DNA from 2 places in the Roseixanthobacter finlandensis genome. Region 1 is predicted to be linked to the other one. Evidence: riboswitches for the same ligand, from Rfam matches in the RefSeq annotation. Region 1 holds a riboswitch; the other holds the start of a gene.

Region 1 (4,646 bases):
CCTCCCAGGGCGCCGGCCGCCTCGGCTGGCCCCTCGTCGCCGGCCTGCTGCGCATGGCCATTGCCGTGGGCGGCGGCGCGCTCGCGCTTTCGGTCACGGGCTCGCTGCATTGGCTGTTCGCGGTCTATGCCTGCGGACTGTTGTCCTATGGGGCTGTGGTGGGCGTTTCGGTCGCCTCGGGTTCCTGGTTTCGCTAAAGGCGTTATCTTGACGGTTTCACCCTGATCGCGCCCCTTATGGGCGGTTCATCGGAGCACATGATGCGCATTCTCGTGGTTGGGGCCGGCGCGACCGGCGGCTATTTCGGCGGACGCCTTGCCCAGGCGGGGCGCGACGTGACCTTCCTCGTGCGTGCCAAGCGCGCCGAGCGCCTGCGCGCACGCGGCCTCCAGATCGTCAGCCCCACCGGCGATGCGACGCTTCACCCCTCCATCGTCACCGCGGATCAGATCGCGGGGCCCTATGATCTCGTGCTGCTGTCGGTGAAGGCGTTCGCCCTGGACGCAGCGCTCGCCGACGTCGCCCCGGCGATCGGCCCCGACACCATGATCCTGCCGGTGCTCAACGGCATGCGGCACATGGATCTGCTGGCCGCCCGCTTCGGGGCCGGGCGGCTGCTTGGCGGCGTCTGCAAAATCATGGGCCGCATCGACGAAGAGGGGCGCATCGTGCAGATGAGCCCGCTGCATCAACTGACCTATGGCGAAACCGACGGCACGCGCTCGGCGCGCATCCTCGCCCTCGACGGGGTGATGCAAGGCGTCGGATTCGACGCCCGCCTCTCGGACGCCATCCTGCTCGACATGTGGGAGAAATGGGTGTTCCTCGCGAGCCTCGGCGCCATCACCTGCCTGATGCGCGGCAGCATTGGCGAAGTGGCAGCGGCGGGCGGCAAGGCTATCGCGCTCGCCATCGTGGCCGAGTGCGCCGCGATCGCCCACGCGGCGGGATACGCCCCGCGCCCGGCGTTTCTCACCGAGACCCGGGCGCAGCTGACGGCGGATGGCTCGCCCATGACCTCGTCCTTGTATCGCGATCTCAACCAGGGCCATGCGGTGGAGGCCGACCAGATCATCGGCGATCTCATCGCCCGTGCCCGCGCCAGCGCAACGCCGACGCCGCTGCTGGAGGCAGTCGGTGTCGCGCTGAAACTGTACGAGAACCGGCGCGCGCAGGCCTGAGGAGGACCACCCGAAGGATGGATCACGCCGCTTGGCACCCCGTCCGGCTTGACGGTCCGATCGCCCTGCGTCTACCGTTACGACGACGGTTCCCCTTGGGGATCAAAAGGGAACGCGGTGAGTCGGCACCTGGCAGCGGGGGTTGGCGAAGCCGCGGCTGCCCCCGCAACTGTAAGCGGCGAGTCCATCGTCATCAGCCACTGGGCCCTGGGCCTGGGAAGGCGACGAGTTGGGCACTGACCCGCGAGCCAGGAGACCTGCCGTCAGCCGTGGTCACGCGCGTGCACATTGGGCGGGGTGTCCTGATGGTGGTTGTTCCCTGCGGCATCCTCGCCGCATGGAGGCCTCGTTCGCGGTGACGGACCACTCGTCCCGCTGAGGCCCAAATGCCGTCCGCCGTAATTTTTCCCGTTCGCCGCGCCGCGCGCGCCGCCCGCCGCCCCATGCTCGCCGCCCTGATTCTCTCCTCCGCCTCCTGCGCCGCCTACGCCCAGTCGGCGCCCCCCGCCGATGGCGCATCGCAATCCATCGACCTGCCCGAGGTGGTGGTGAGCGCGACAGGCATGCCGACGCCGGCGGACCAGGTGGCCTCCTCCGTCAGCGTCGTCACCGCCGAGGATATCGAGCGCCAGCAATTGCGCACCGTTCCCCAAGTGCTTCAGTCCCTTCCGGGGCTCAATGTGGTGCAGACCGGCGGGCCGGGCGGGCAGACCTCGGTGTTCATCCGCGGCACCAATTCCAACCATGTGAAGGTGCTGGTGGATGGCATCGACGCGGGCAATCCCTCGACCCCCAACGGCGCCTTCGATTTCGGCCAATTGCTCGCCACCGATCTTGCCCGCATCGAGGTGCTGCGCGGCCCCCAGAGCGGCCTCTACGGCTCGGACGCGATCGGCGGCGTGATCTCGATCACCACCAAGAAAGGCGAGGGCCCGGCGAAGGTGTTCGGCTTCGTGGAAGGCGGCGCGCTCGGCACCTTCAACCAGGCGGCGGGGCTGAGCGGCTCGACGGAGAAGGTGGGCTATTCCTTCAACGTCACCCATTTTTCCTCGACTGAAATCCCGGTGACTCCGCCCGGCATCGTGCCGCCGGGCTATCCGATCAATGCGAACGCCTACGACAACTGGACCTATTCGACCCGCCTCGATTTCCAGATGAGCGATGCGTTCGCGGTCAATTTCGTCGCCCGCTACATCGACAGCCGGCTCGCCTATACGCCGGATGTCTATCCGCCCCCGCTCTACGAGGGCCTTCCCGCCGCCGAGCGCTCCACCAGCCTCGCCAGCATGTTCTTCACCAAGGGCGAGGGCGTGTGGACCGCGCTCGACGGCGCGCTTAACACCACGTTCGGCGTCAGCGCCATGACCTCGTCCAACCCCACCACCGGGCCGAACACCTCGGTGAACGGCCAGTATGACGGCGACCGGCAGACCTATTATCTGCGCTCGAACCTCGCCTTCGCGCCGGGGCAGAACCTGCTGGTGGGCGTGGAGCGGCGCAACGAAGCGATGACCTCGTCCACCCAATATACCGACCTTTCCGCGAGCACCGGTGACACCGGCGCCTATGCGGAACTCCAGGGCAAGCTGGGGGATCGCTTCTTCGGCGCCGCCAACATCCGCTTCGACAGCGACGACACGTTCGGCGATCATTCCACCTATCGCCTTGCGCCCGGCTTCCTCATTCCCGAGACGGGAACCACGCTGAAAGGCAGCTACGGCACCGGCTTCAAGGCGCCCTCGCTGTACCAGCTCTATGCCCCCAATTACGGCAATGCGGAGCTGAAGCCGGAGGAGAGCACGGGCTATGACATCGGCTTCGAGCAGGAGGTGTTCGGCGGGCGGGTGACGTTCGGCGCCACCTATTTCCACAACGACATCACCAATCTCATCAGCTACGACCCGGTGACCTACCAGAACGTCAACATCTCCAGCGCCACGACCCAGGGCGCGGAAACCTTCGTCGCCTTCGCGGTGACTGACCGGCTGAAGCTGCGGGTGGACTACACCTATACCGAGGCCGTGGGCTACATGCCGCCCGACACCTCGTTCGGCGCCGCCTGCGCGCCGCTGACCGACACCTCCTGCACCCCGTTGCGGCGGCCGAACAACAAGGTCAGCGTCACCGCGGACTGGAACCCCACGGACGAGCTCAATCTCTCCGCCACGCTGATCTATGCTTCCGCCTGGTGGGATATCGTGCGCCTCACCAGCGATTATATCGACCAGCCGGGCTACACCGTGGTGAACGTGGCGGCGAATTACGCCCTGACAAAGCAGGCCACCCTGTTCGGGCGCATCGACAATCTGTTCGACCAGACCTACCAGAACCCGAACGGCTTCCTTGCCCCCGGTTTCGGGGCCTATGGCGGCCTCAAATTCACCTATTGAGGCGGACGGAATGAAACGCGCTGCGGGCCTGCTCGCTTTTCTGCTGCTCTGCGCGCCCGCCTTCGCGGGGGAGCAGAAGCCCGCGCGGATCGCGTCGCTCAATCTGTGCGCCGATGAACTGGTGCTGCGCCTCGCCGATCCGGACAAGGTCGCCTCGGTGACCTATCTGGCGCGCGACCCGCGCAGCTCCAATGTCGCCGATCTCGCAAAACGGGTCCCGGTGAACCGGGGCCTCGCCGAGGAAATCGTGCCGCTCGCGCCCGATCTCGTCATCGTCGGCGCCTTCACCACCCGCACCACCACCGCCATGCTGAAGCATCTCGGCGTCCCGATCCTGGAACTGGGCGTGCCGGCCAGCCTGGAAGAGGCCTATGCCCAGATCCGAACCGTCGCGGACCACATCGGCGAACCGGCGCGGGGGGAAGCGATGATCGCCGCCATGCAAAAGGATTTCGCCAGCCTGCCGCCGGTGCCCGCGCATCGCGCCTCCGCGATCGTGCTGCGGCCGAACGGCTTCACCGCCGGGCGCGGCTCCATCGTCGACGAAATCCTCGGGCGCGCCGGCTACGAGAATCTCGCCGCGCGGCTCTCCACCGACCGCCTCGGCCAGCTCAATCTGGAGGAGATCGTCGAGGCTCAGCCGGACCTGCTGGTGATCAACGGCGGCGCGGATGCCCCGCCCTCGCTGGCCGACGACCTCCTGCACCATCCCGCCCTCGCGCCGTTCGCGGCGCAGGGGCGCACGCTGTCCCTGCCCATCCGACTTTGGACCTGCGCGGGTCCCGAACTCGCGCAAGCGGCGCAGCGCCTCGCGGCCAATCGCCTGGCGGGCACGCGCATCGGCATGGCGCGATGACGGCGCGCGCGCATCCCGGCCACGCCGCGCTTGTGGCCGCCCTCGCCGTCCTGGTCCTGGCGCTGTTCGCGGCCTCGGCGGCGATCGGCTATTCGACCCTCGATATCTCCGCCGCCCTCGCCGACCTGATCGCCGGACGTGCAAGCCTGCCGGCGCTCGTGCTGTCGGAACTGCGGCTGCCGCGCGCCATCCTCGGCGCCACGGTGGGCTTCAGCCTCG
Region 2 (4,646 bases), 1.4 Mb from region 1:
CGGCCCTCGCCGGAACGGTGCGCGTGCCGGGCGACAAGTCGGTTTCGCACCGTGCGCTGATGTTCGGCGCCCTGGCGCGCGGGGAAACCCGCATCACCGGCCTGCTGGAGGGCGAGGACGTGCTGAACACCGCCAAGGCCTGCATCCAGCTGGGCGCGCAGGTGGAGCGGCTCGGCGCGGGCGAATGGCGCGTGGTCGGCGTTGGCGCGGGGAATCTGAAGAGCCCCGAGGCGCCGCTCGATTTCGGCAATTCCGGCACCGGCGCGCGGTTGATGATGGGCGTGGTGGCGGGAAACCCCATCGTCGCCACCTTCGACGGCGACGCCAGCCTGCGCCGCCGGCCCATGAAGCGGGTGCTGGATCCGCTCCTCGCCATGGGCGTGGTGGTGGAAGAGGAAGCGCCCGGCGGCCGCCTGCCGCTGCGCCTGAAGGGCCTCACCGAACTCAAAGCCTTCACGTATGAAACCCCGGTGCCCTCGGCGCAGGTGAAATCCGCCGTGCTGCTCGCGGGCCTTGCCGCCAGCGGCGACACGGTGGTGGTGGAGCGCGAATCCACCCGCGACCATACCGAGCGCATGCTGACCCATTTCGGCGCCGACGTGCGGGTCGAGCCGCACGGCGCCCACGGCCGCCGCATCACCCTCGCCGGCCGGCCGGACCTGAAGGGCGCGCCGGTGGCGGTGCCGTCCGATCCGTCTTCCGCCGCCTTCCCGCTGGTGGCGGCGCTGATCGTGCCGGGCTCGGACATCATCCTGAAGGACGTGATGATGAACCCGCTGCGCACCGGCCTCATCACCACGCTGAAGGAGATGGGCGCCTCCATCGAGACGCTGTCTGAGCGCACCGAGGGCGGCGAGGCCGTGGCGGATCTGCGCGTGCGCCATTCCGTGCTGACCGGCGTCGACGTGCCGCCCGAGCGCGCGCCTTCCATGATCGACGAATATCCGGTGCTCGCCGTGGCGGCGGCGTTCGTGCACGGCACCACCCGCATGCGCGGCCTCAACGAATTGCGGGTAAAGGAAAGCGACCGCCTCGCCGCCGTGGCCGACGGGCTGGCCGCCTGCGGCGTGCCCCATGAGATCATCGGCGACGATCTGCTGGTCACCGGCCTCGGACCCGATGGCGTGACCGGCGGCGGACCGGTGGCGACCCATATGGACCACCGCATCGCCATGGCCTTCCTGGTGATGGGCTTCGCGGCCCGCGAGGGGGTGCGCGTGGACGACATGCGCTTCATCGCCACCTCCTTCCCCACCTTCGTGCCCATGATGGGCGGCCTCGGCGCGGTGCTGGCATGAGCGACGGCCTGATCATCGCCATCGACGGGCCGGCCGCGTCCGGCAAGGGCACCCTCGGCCGCAGGATCGCGGCGACCCTCGGCCTGCCCCATCTCGATACCGGCCTGCTCTATCGGGCGGTGGCCGCGCGCTGCCTCGCCGACGGCACGCTCGACGACGAGATGGCCAGCGCGGACGCGGCCCGCACGCTGGATCTGCGTTCGCTCGACCCGGAAAAGCTGCGCACCGGCGCGCTCGGCGAAGCGGCGTCCGTGGTCGCCGCCCGCCCGGTGGTGCGCGGGGCCTTGCTGGATTTGCAGCGGCGCTTCGCCGAGCAGCCCGGCGGCGCGGTGCTGGACGGGCGCGACATCGGCACGGTGATCTGTCCCCATGCGCCGGTGAAGCTGTTCGTGACCGCCTCGGCGGACGTGCGCGCCACGCGGCGGCATCGCGAATTGCTGGAGCGCACGTGCGACATCGCGTTCGAGGATGTGCTGGCCGACATCCACAAGCGCGACGCCCGCGATTCGCACCGCGCCACCGCCCCCCTGGCGATGGCGCCCGACGCGGTGCTGCTGGACACCACCCATCTCGGCATCGACGAGGTGCTGGCCGCCGCTTTGGCGATCATCGCCGCCAAGACCGCGGCGGCGGGCGCCTGAGGCGAATCGACGTTCAACCGAATGCTCGGCGCTCGCCCTCCCCCCTTGCGGGGGAAGGGTGGGGAGGGGGGTCCGGCCCGCCAGCATGACCTTCGCCCGGACAGCGGGGAGACACCCCCACCCTGCCCTCCCCAGCAAGGGGGGAGGGAGAAAGCCGCCGCGCCCCCTGGTGCTGGGTCTCGATTGCCCCCGGCCCGGCCGGGGCACCACGCGCCGCTTCATTGACTTCGCGCCGGAGCGGTTCTTAAGTGTCGGCGTCGATGGTCCCGGTTCGGGCGGCTTGCCGCTTCCGCCGGGTGAAAAGGGAATGCGGTCGCGCCCGGGTGTTCCGGTGCGATAGCCGCAGCTGCCCCCGCAACTGTAGGCGGTGAGTTCCGGCCGAAAAGCCACTGGAAGACGGGCCTTGCGCCCGCTCCGGGAAGGCGGCCGCGAACGGCGATCCGCGAGCCAGGAGACCTGCCACCGACAGGAATGCGCGCCGGGCGGGGTGCCCTGGCATGGCGATTCTTTCTGTGGCGCGCGGTTGCGGGCCGCGCGCACCCATGGAAAGCGGCGTGGAGCGACCTTCCAACGACGATGCGCCTTTCGCGGCGGGCGACACGACGCCGCGCACCCCCGCGCCCGCCGACGGGCCGGCGCGCGATGCCCTGCGGGTCGCCAGCGTTCCGGCCGTGACCCTGTTCGTGTGCACCACCTGCAAGCTCGCCGGCGCGGACACGGACGCGCCACCCGCCGGCGCCGCCCTGGCGCGGCAGGCCCAGGATGCCTTTGCGCAGACCTCCGACGCCGCCATCGCCGTGAAGGAGGTGCGCTGCCTCTCCAATTGCAAGCGCGCGCTCTCCGCCGCCTTGGTGCGCACCGGCGGCTGGTCCTACGTGTTCGGCGATCTCACCCCCGATAGCGCCGCCGACCTTTTGACCGGCGCCGCGCTGTTCGCGACCTCCACCGACGGCATCCTGCCCTGGCGCGGACGCCCCGACAGCCTCAAGCGCGGCATGATTGCCCGCATCCCTCCCATGAACTTCTCCGAGGACCAGCGATGACCTCTCTCGCCCGCATCCCCTGCACCATCGTCACCGGCTTCCTCGGCGCGGGGAAGACCACTTTGATCCGCCACATCCTGGAAAATGCCCAGGGCAAGCGCCTCGCGGTGATCGTCAACGAATTCGGCGACGTGGGCATCGACGGCGAGATTTTGAAGGGCTGCGGCATCGAGAGCTGCCCGGAGGACAATATCGTCGAGCTGGCCAATGGCTGCCTGTGCTGCACGGTGGCGGACGATTTCGTGCCGGCGCTGGACCTGATCTTGTCCCGCACCCCGCGCGTGGACCACATTTTGATCGAGACTTCCGGCCTTGCCCTGCCCAAGCCCCTGGTGCAGGCGTTCCAATGGCCGGCGATCAAGAGCCGCGTCACCGTGGACGGCGTGGTGGCGGTGGTGGACGGCCCGGCGCTCGCCGCCGGCCGCGTCGCGGACGATCTGGCGGCGCTTGCCGCCCAGCGCGCGGCCGACGACACTCTCGACCATGACGACCCGGTGGAAGAGGTGTTCGAGGACCAGATCGCCTGCGCCGACCTGATCATCCTCTCCAAGTCGGACCTGCTGGATGCGGCCGGCGCGGACATCGCCGATGCCCGCATCGCGCAGGCCCTGCCGCGTGCCGTGAAGGTGGTGCGCTCGGCCGGCGGCAAGGTGGATGCGGCGATCCTGCTTGGCCTCGGCGTCGGCACAGAGGATGAAATCGACGCCCGCCGCACCCATCATGACGACGAGCTGGACCACGACCACGACGATTTCGACAGCTTCATCGTGCGCCTGCCCGACATCGCCGATCCCGCCGCCCTCGCCGCCCGCGTGGCGCGGGCCGCCGAAACGCCGGACGTGCTGCGGGTGAAGGGCTTCGCCCATGTGGCCGGCAAGCCCTTGCGCCTGCTGGTGCAGGGCGTGGGCACGCGGATTTCCCACCAGTTCGATCGGCCCTGGCGGGCGGACGAGCCGCGCTCCGGTGCGCTGGTGGTGATCGGGCTGAAGGGCTTCGACCGCGCGGCGGTGGAGCGCGCCCTGCTGGCCGAGGAACCGGCGCTTTCCGCCTGAGGCTGGGATAAGCTTTCTCCATGCATCTGCTCGCGAGCACATCCGCCACCATCGAGGACCTGGCCGAGCCCATCGACCTGCGCCAGCCTCCCGGCGATGTGCTTGCCTTGTCCTTCACCGACAGCGACCTGCTGGCGCTCGCCGCAGCGTGGCGGCAAAGACGCGACCGCCTGCCGAGCCTGCGGCTCGCGCGGCTGAAGGATCTGCGCCACCCCATGTCGGTGGATCTGTGGATCGACAAGGCGGCGCGGCACGCCAAGGTGATCTTGGTGCGCCAATTGGGCGGGCTCGACTGGTGGCGCTATGGCGCCGAGCGGCTCGCGGAGCTGGCCCGCACGCGCGGCATCGCCCTCGCGCTGCTGCCGGGCGAGGACCAGGACGACCCGCGCCTCGCCGCCCTCTCCACCGTGCCAGCCGCGGAACTGGCCGCATGGCTCGGCTATTTCCACCAAGGCGGGCCGGACAATATGGCGGCGTTGCTGGAGCGGGTGGCGCGCGTGGTGCGGGGCGAGGACGGCACCGCCATCGCCGGGCAGAAGCCCGTGCCGCCCGCGAGCTTCTATCTGCCGGGGCTGGGGGCGGTGGATTTGGCGGACGTGGTGGGCCGCGCCC

What was found. A riboswitch is a leader RNA that binds a small molecule or an ion and turns the genes downstream of it on or off. The one in region 1 is predicted to bind cobalamin.
Region 2: another riboswitch for cobalamin. It lies ahead of V5G24_RS18930 (DUF1636 family protein); the one in region 1 lies ahead of V5G24_RS00605 (TonB-dependent receptor plug domain-containing protein).

What each region holds. Positions count from the first base shown of each region.
Region 1 is NZ_CM195536.1:97,607-102,252, forward strand. Features, by position in the region: gene V5G24_RS00595 (MATE family efflux transporter) at 1-197, shown strand, start outside; gene panE (2-dehydropantoate 2-reductase) at 261-1,181, shown strand; cobalamin riboswitch at 1,252-1,460, shown strand; gene V5G24_RS00605 (TonB-dependent receptor plug domain-containing protein) at 1,568-3,571, shown strand; gene V5G24_RS00610 (ABC transporter substrate-binding protein) at 3,582-4,427, shown strand; gene V5G24_RS00615 (FecCD family ABC transporter permease) at 4,424-4,646, shown strand, end outside.
Region 2 is NZ_CM195536.1:4,013,674-4,018,319, forward strand. Features, by position in the region: gene aroA (3-phosphoshikimate 1-carboxyvinyltransferase) at 1-1,298, shown strand, start outside; gene cmk ((d)CMP kinase) at 1,307-1,939, shown strand; cobalamin riboswitch at 2,184-2,417, shown strand; gene V5G24_RS18930 (DUF1636 family protein) at 2,437-2,982, shown strand; gene cobW (cobalamin biosynthesis protein CobW) at 2,979-4,034, shown strand; gene cobN (cobaltochelatase subunit CobN) at 4,055-4,646, shown strand, end outside.